2 regions of the Holzapfeliella saturejae genome follow, and region 2 is predicted to be linked to the other one. Evidence: predicted binding sites of a transcription regulator. Region 2 holds the regulator's gene; the other holds the start of a gene.

Region 1 (3,918 bases), 780 kb from region 2:
GATATTTCACAAAGAATTGTTCACCTTTATCATTAACCCATTTGAAAGTATGGCTACCATAACCATGCATTGTACGATAACTTGCAGGAATCCCACGGTCACTCATTAAGATAGTGACTTGGTGAAGCGTTTCTGGTGAATGTGACCAAAAATCCCATTGCATATCTTGGCTTCTAGTATGTGTTTTTGGATCACGTTTTTGTGAGTGAATAAAGTCAGGAAACTTCAATGGATCATTGATAAAGAAGACGGGTGTATTGTTACCCACAATATCATAGTTTCCTTCTTGTGTATAAAATTTGACCGCAAAGCCACGAACATCACGATAAGTATCAGGATAACCGCTTTCACCAGCTACTTGAGAAAAACGTGTGATTAAAGGTGTTTTTTTACCTTTGCCATTGAAAACATCGGCTTTAGTATAAGCACTCATATCATGTGTCAATTCAAAGTAACCTTTAGCACCTGAACCTTTAGCATGAACGACACGTTCAGGGATGCGTTCACGGTTAAAGTGAGCTAATTTTTCAAGTAATTGATAATCTTGAATAAGAACCGGGCCACGCTTGCCAGCAGTTTGTGAATGTTGATTATCTGACCAAGGTTGGCCTTCACTAGTTGTTAAATTTTTTGACATAATATTACCCTCTTTCGCGACTATTGTAGAACTAAACTTAAAAATATTCAATTATTTACTCTAGCTCGTTATAATTGTAGAAAGTAATTTAAAAGGAGTCGTTTAATTTGGAAAATTGGCAAAAAGAGTGGGCTCAAAATAAATATTGGCTGATGTCACGCTCTCAAAAGTTTTATAACGAAGTCAGACAATTGGCTAAAGGTAATAATTGGACTGACGATAAAAAGAAACGCTATGAAGAGATTATTGAAGAAGCAAAAGTCGCGCCATTAGATCGTGGCAATATGATGAATGCTTATCAACATGTATGGGGATACTTTAAAAAAATTGCCACGGAAGCTGAAAAGGAACAGTTTAGACAACTACAAGCTGACTTTACGCTTAACCATGATGAATTAGGCCCTTTTTTAGCAGAAATGACAAAAAAATACAACGTTAACTACTTATTGGCGTCAACGTTGTTACAGTCGTATTTTAAATAAATTGTTGGAGTAAGCGATATACACTTGGCTGGTAGATAGATCCAAACTCACTTAAATGAAACATCATATAGTAGAGTTTGTAATAAACTAGTCTATCTTGATAACCGTCATCAAGCGGGTAAGTGTCTTGATAACCTTGAATAAAATTCTGGTCAAAACCGCCAAAGACTTGTGTAATGGCGATATCAAATTCACGGTCACCGTAGTAGACAGCAGGGTCGATGAAAACAGGGTGCTGGTCTAGGTCAAACATAATGTTGCCTCCCCAAAGGTCACCATGCAATAGGCTGGGGATGCTTTGATGATTAGCTAAGTCATGTTGAAATTGTTGTAGCATGTTTTGATAGAGATGTTCGAGTTCAACGGACCCATTATGATTGTGAATAATGAGTTTTCGTAGCGGTTCAAATCGTTGATTAACGAAAAAATCATACCAATTATCTTGCCATTGATTGTCACCGGTAAAATTGCCTAATTCAAAGTTACTGTCGAATCCAAACTGTTGATTAGGACTAGTTGATTGATGCACTTTAGCTAGAGCTTGCCCTAACTCATATTGGTTACCGTGTGGTAAGTGATCAATATATTCAAGTAGTAAATAAGCATCTTGGCTATTATCACCGAAATCTAGCACTTGAGGGGTTTTAGCAAATTTACCTAAAGCCTTTAATCCAGCAACTTCATGACTAAAAAACTGACGTGTAGCATCTTGTTGAACAAGTAAGAAGAAGGAATAGCTGTGTGTATAAACGTGAAAAGCTTGGTTGATATCGCCACCTGTCACAGCTGAGTACTTTTCAACTGGCTCAGGCAAGTTTAAATTTTTAACGATATTATGGATAGATTGTGACATTATTTCACCTCAAAATTAAGTAGTAACCCCATCTTAATACAGTTAAGATGGGGTTTCCAATAGCTAAATAAAAAAGTTTCGAATTTTGAGTTTTTCTAGTTGTATCTTTTACATAACCGTTGTATTATAAAGTCGAACAAAAGATTAGCACTCGAAACAACCAAGTGCTAAAAACTTGTTACATAGTTTATAAGGAGTGTTAGATATGGCTAACTACAGTAATGGTTTTAGTGATTTTGATGCATTATTTGATTCTTTGAATAGAGATTTCTTCTCAAACTCAGGCACTTTCTCTACCCGTCGAGATATCCCCATTCACTCCAATCAAGATGGTTTGAAACAACAAACACAAGTTCAAAACCCACAACAACAAGAACAATCAATCGGAACTGATTTAGTTAAACAAGCAAAAGAAAATAAATATGATCCAGTTATTGGACGTGACTCAGAAGTTGAAAATGTAATTGAAATTTTGAGTCGTCGTAATAAGAATAATCCCGTTTTAGTTGGACCTGCAGGTGTTGGTAAAACAGCGATTGTTGAAGGATTAGCTCAACGTATTGCAGAAGGTAATGTACCAGAACGTCTAAAAGATGCCCACATTATTGAATTGAATATCAATGAATTGGTTGCAGGATCTTCTCTACGTGGTGCCTTTGAAGAAAAATTACAAAAAATTATTGATGAAGCTTCAAAGAATCCAAACATTATCCTATTCATCGATGAAATTCATAATATTGTCGGTGCTGGTAGTGTTGATAGTGAAAATAATAATGGTGATGCAGCTAATATTTTGAAACCTGCACTTGCTCGTGGCGATTTGAGTTTAATCGGTGCCACAACAATCAGTGAATTCCAACGCATTGAAAAAGATCCTGCATTAGCTCGTCGTTTGCAAGAAGTTAAAGTTGGTGAACCTTCAGTTGAAGAAGCTATCCAAATTCTTGAAGGCTTAGCTCCTAAGTATGAAAGTTATCACCATGTTAAATATGATGAAGAAGCAATCAAATTAGCAGTTACATTATCAAAACGTTACATTCAAGGACGTTACTTACCAGATAAAGCGATTGACTTACTTGATGAAGCAGGTGCTAAAAAGGGCTTATACCAAGCACCAAAAGATGAAACACAATTACGTGAACATATTGCAAAACTAGAGCATGAAAAAGATGCGGCTGTTCAAGCAGAAGACTTTAAGAAAGCACAAGAAATAAAAGGCGAAGTCGAAAAAGCTCACAAACAATTGCAAAATGTTGATGATACCGAATTGCCAAGTGTTACCGCAAAAGATATGTATCAACTAATTGAACAAAAGACAAAAATTTCAATGAGCGAAATTCATGCAGATGAAAGTCAAAAATCCGAAGATTTGGTTAAACACTTAAAAGATGTTGTGATTGACCAAGATGAAGCTATCGATACGATTACCGATGCGATTGCTCGTAAGAAAGTCTTTAAAGATGAAAACCGTCCTACTGGTTCATTCTTATTCGCTGGTCCTACTGGTGTTGGTAAAACTGAATTAGCTAAACAATTGGCTAAAAGCATGTTTGGTTCAGATGACCACTTTATTCGTTTAGATATGAGTGAATATCAAGATAAAACATCTGTTAACAAATTAATCGGTTCTGCTCCTGGTTACATTGGTTACCAAGAAGGCGGTCAATTGACTGAACAAGTTCGTCACCAACCTTATAGCTTGATTTTGATGGATGAAATTGAAAAAGCAAATCCAGATATCTTCAACGCTTTGTTACAAATTATGGATGATGGTCGCCTAACAGATGCTCAAAGACGTACCGTATCCTTCAAAGATACCATCTTGATTATGACCTCTAATGCAGGTTACTCAGATAACTTGATTAAAGATAAAGGTGACTTGATGAAGGCTCTAGAAGTCTACTTCCGTCCTGAATTCTTGAACCGTTTGGATGCCATTGTGCCAT
Region 2 (3,918 bases):
TTCACCTTGAAGAACATGAATGTCTACGGCTGGTTGGTTGTCAGCAGCTGTTGAGAAGACTTGTGATTTACTTGTAGGGATTGTTGTATTACGTTCAATTAATTTAGTTGAAACGCCACCCATTGTTTCAATACCTAGTGATAATGGTGTTACGTCAAGAAGCACAACATCTTTAACGTCACCTGAAATCACACCACCTTGAACAGCAGCACCTAAAGCAACGGCTTCATCAGGGTTAATTGAGTGATCAGGTTTTTTACCTGTCCAGTCTTCAACAGCTTTTTGAACTGAAAGGATACGTGTTGATCCACCGTTTAGGATAACTTTATCCACTTCATCTTTTGAAAGACCAGCATCTTTTAATGCGTTTTCAACTGGGATTTTTGTTCTTTCAACTAGTTCAGCTGTGATTTCATCGAATTTAGCACGAGTTAAGGTTGTTTCTAAGTGTAATGGACCTGCTTCACCAGCTGAGATAAATGGCAAGCTAATTTGAGTTGTTGTTACACCTGATAAGTCTTTTTTAGCTTTTTCAGCTGCATCTTTTAGACGTTGTAATGCCATTTTATCTTTAGATAAGTCAATACCGTTTTCGTCTTTGAATTGTGCAATCAACCAATCCATGATTGCTTCGTCAAAGTCGTCCCCACCTAAGTGAGTGTCACCGTTTGTTGAAAGCACTTGGAATACGCCGTCACCTAATTCAAGGATAGAAACGTCAAATGTACCACCACCCAAGTCATAAACAAGGATTTTTTCGTCTTCTTCAGCTTTATCTAAACCATAAGCTAAAGCACTAGCAGTTGGTTCATTAACAATACGTTTAACATCTAAACCAGCAATTTTACCAGCATCTTTTGTTGCTTGTCTTTGTGAATCGTTGAAGTATGCAGGTACTGTAATAACAGCTTCTGTTACTTCTTCACCTAGGTAATCTTCACTGAATTTTTTGATGTGTTGTAAAATCATTGCTGAAATTTCTTGTGGTGTGTATGACTTGTCGCCAACAGTTACTTTGTAACCTGCTTCACCAATGTGACGTTTGATAGAAGAAATTGTATCTGGGTTTGTAATTGCTTGTCTTTTAGCAACTTCCCCAACTTGAATTTCACCATCTTTAAAAGCAACGACAGAAGGAGTTGTACGGTTACCTTCTGGGTTTGCAATAATTTTTGGTTCTTTACCTTCTAAAACAGCAACTGCTGAGTTAGTTGTTCCTAAATCAATACCAATAACTTTTGACATAAATCAATAACTTCCTTTCAAATTTCTTAGTTTGCAACGCTAACCATTGCAGGTCTTAAAATACGATCTTTAAATAAGTATCCAGGCTGGTAAACTTCCACAACTGTATCTTTTGGATGGTCTTCAGTTGCTTCAACTGTTTGAACCGCTTGGTGATAATTTGGATCAAAAGGTGCACCTTGTGCTTCAACTTCTGTGATTCCTTTATCATTTAAAGCTTTCATTAAAGCGTTGTAAGTTAATTCAATCCCTTTTTTCAATTGGCTTGAAGCCTCATCGTCAGCTTGAACTTGTAGGGCTCTTTGTAAATTGTCTAAAGCAGGCAAAATTTCTTTTGCAAGGCTTTGACCTTCATATTTACTAAATTGTGCCAGTTCTTTTTGTTGACGAGTTTGAATATTTTGGATTTCAGCTTGTGAGCGTAAGTATTTATCTTGTGCTTCTTCAAGCTCTTGTTGAAGTTTTTCAACTTCTGAATCAGTTGTTTCCACTTCTTCATTTTCAACAACATCTTCAGTTGTTTCTTCAACGGGTTCTTCGGTTGTATTTTCTTGTTTAATATCTTTTTCTTCGTTAGACACTGTCATCCTCCTTATCTAAACTTGCTGTAATAATCCAGTAGCTGGTCAGCCAGTTCTTCTTTGAAGTAGTTCATCAGACTAATCATCTGTGAATACGGCATATTTGTTGGCCCGAGTAAAGCCACAATTCCATTTCCAAAATCACCGACTTCATAAGTGGCAGTTAGTAAACTGTAATCCTTTAATAAGTCCAGTGGCAGTTCATCTCCTAGGCGAACATGAACAGAAAATGCGGGATTATTTAAACTATTTTCGTGAATTAAATCTGAAAATATTTCAGGATGACTAAGTAATTGATAAAGTGATTTCAAATTATCTAAGTCATCGAAACTAGAATAGTTATTCAATAAATTCAATTCGCCATTAACAAATAATTGATCCGTTTCCGTTGGCTTAAACACATCTTTTAATAGCTGAAGTAAAATTAAACTTGCTGTATCTTCTTTCACACCTAAGATAGACATGAATTGTTCAGAAGAATAACCTGAGACTTCATGAAGTGTTTTGCCTTTGACGGCTGTATTAATTTTTTCGACTAATGCTTCTAGTTCACCACCTGATACATCATCAGGTAAACGATAAAGCTGATTTTTAACATCGCCATCGCTGGTTACTAGAATGGCCATCATTTGATGATTAGAAAGTGGCACAATGCGAAATTCAGTAATTCTGCAAAACTGAATCTCAGGACTAGCTACAAAAGCAGTATAACTAGTCAAATCAGATAATATTTTTGCCGAACGAGATACAATATCATCAATTTTTTGAAACTGATGATTAAAGTTCATTTGCAGTTTTTCATGCAAATTTTCTGGCATATCTGTTGGCTGTAATAAATAATCTAGATAATAACGATATCCCTGATTAGATGGGACACGTCCTGAAGATGAATGTGTTTTTTCAATTAATCCAAGTTCTTCTAACTTCGCCATTTCATTACGAATGGTAGCAGAAGAAACTTGAATCGTGAGTTCATCCATCAATGTTTTAGAACCAACGGGCTGTTGAGTCTTATTAAAAACATTGATAATCATCTTAAGTATAAGTTCCTGTCGTTTTGATAACATAGTGTCACCTCTTCGAATTAGCACTATTAAATTACGAGTGCTAACTATTAGAATATAACAACTAACTAGCAGAATGTCAAGACGACAGCTAAAAATATCAAACTATTTCTCTAAAGCTTTAAAATAGGCCCTACTATCAATTTCATCTTGATTTAATTGGTCAATCAAAGCTTCAATTGATGAATATTTTTCCTCTGGGCGAAGATAGTGATACCACTTTACTTCCACCATTTCATCATAAATATCTTCATCAAAATCAAAAATATTAACTTCGACCGATAAGTCTTTCACATCATCAAATGTAATATTATATCCAACACTGGCCATTCCTTGATACCACTGACCATGGACTTTCAACTTAACAGTATAAGCCCCTGAAGCTAAGCCTACTTTTTTAGCATTGGAGTCAATATTAGCAGTTGGAAAACCTAATTGACGGCCACGCTTGAACCCGTGAATGACTTTGCCAGACGTTTGATAAATTGAATTTAATAACGTATTAGCCTGATCCACATCACCTTGTTCAATCAAATGACGAATCCGAGTTGAGCTCACTTTTTGACCATCTTGGTTATAACTGGGGACTTCATAAACTTCAAATTTATCTTTTGCTAACTGTTTGAGTAGTGACATATTCGCTACTTCTTTTTTACCAAAAGTATAGTCAAAGCCAGCTACGACTGCCTTAACGTTTAATTGACTTAAAACTTCATCAACAAAATCTTGCGGTTGAACTTTAGCTAAAGGGCCATTGAAATTGCCAATATACAGGATATCTACTCCAAGTTGGGCCATTAGTTCCGTTTTTTCAGCGGTCGTTGTAAGTAATGGCACAGACACATCTGTTGGTCCATAAATCTGGCTAGGATGTGCATTCATAGTCATCACTGCTAATTTCAGACCTTTTTCAGTAGCTACTTTTTTCCCGGTTTCAAGTAATTGGCGATGTCCTAAATGAACACCATCAAAAAAACCAAGTACTAATACAATACCTTGGGTCTCAACGACTTGAGATTCAATTGGAT

Evidence for each region. The regulator HrcA, encoded in region 2, represses chaperone genes, less so after heat shock. The targets are predictions, from matches to a motif close to TTAGCACTCNNNNNNNNNGAGTGCTAA.
Region 1: a site for HrcA is predicted at 2,117-2,143, ahead of R4Y45_RS00700 (ATP-dependent Clp protease ATP-binding subunit). Genes of this name have one in related genera too.

Annotation. Positions count from the first base shown of each region.
Region 1 is NZ_JAWMWG010000001.1:165,457-169,374, reverse strand. Features, by position in the region: gene R4Y45_RS00715 (catalase) at 1-637, opposite strand, end outside; gene R4Y45_RS00710 (YbgA family protein) at 745-1,119, shown strand; gene R4Y45_RS00705 (fructosamine kinase family protein) at 1,112-1,972, opposite strand; gene R4Y45_RS00700 (ATP-dependent Clp protease ATP-binding subunit) at 2,178-3,918, shown strand, end outside.
Region 2 is NZ_JAWMWG010000001.1:943,461-947,378, forward strand. Features, by position in the region: gene dnaK (molecular chaperone DnaK) at 1-1,245, opposite strand, end outside; gene grpE (nucleotide exchange factor GrpE) at 1,272-1,826, opposite strand; gene hrcA (heat-inducible transcriptional repressor HrcA) at 1,838-2,893, opposite strand; gene ribF (riboflavin biosynthesis protein RibF) at 2,996-3,918, opposite strand, start outside.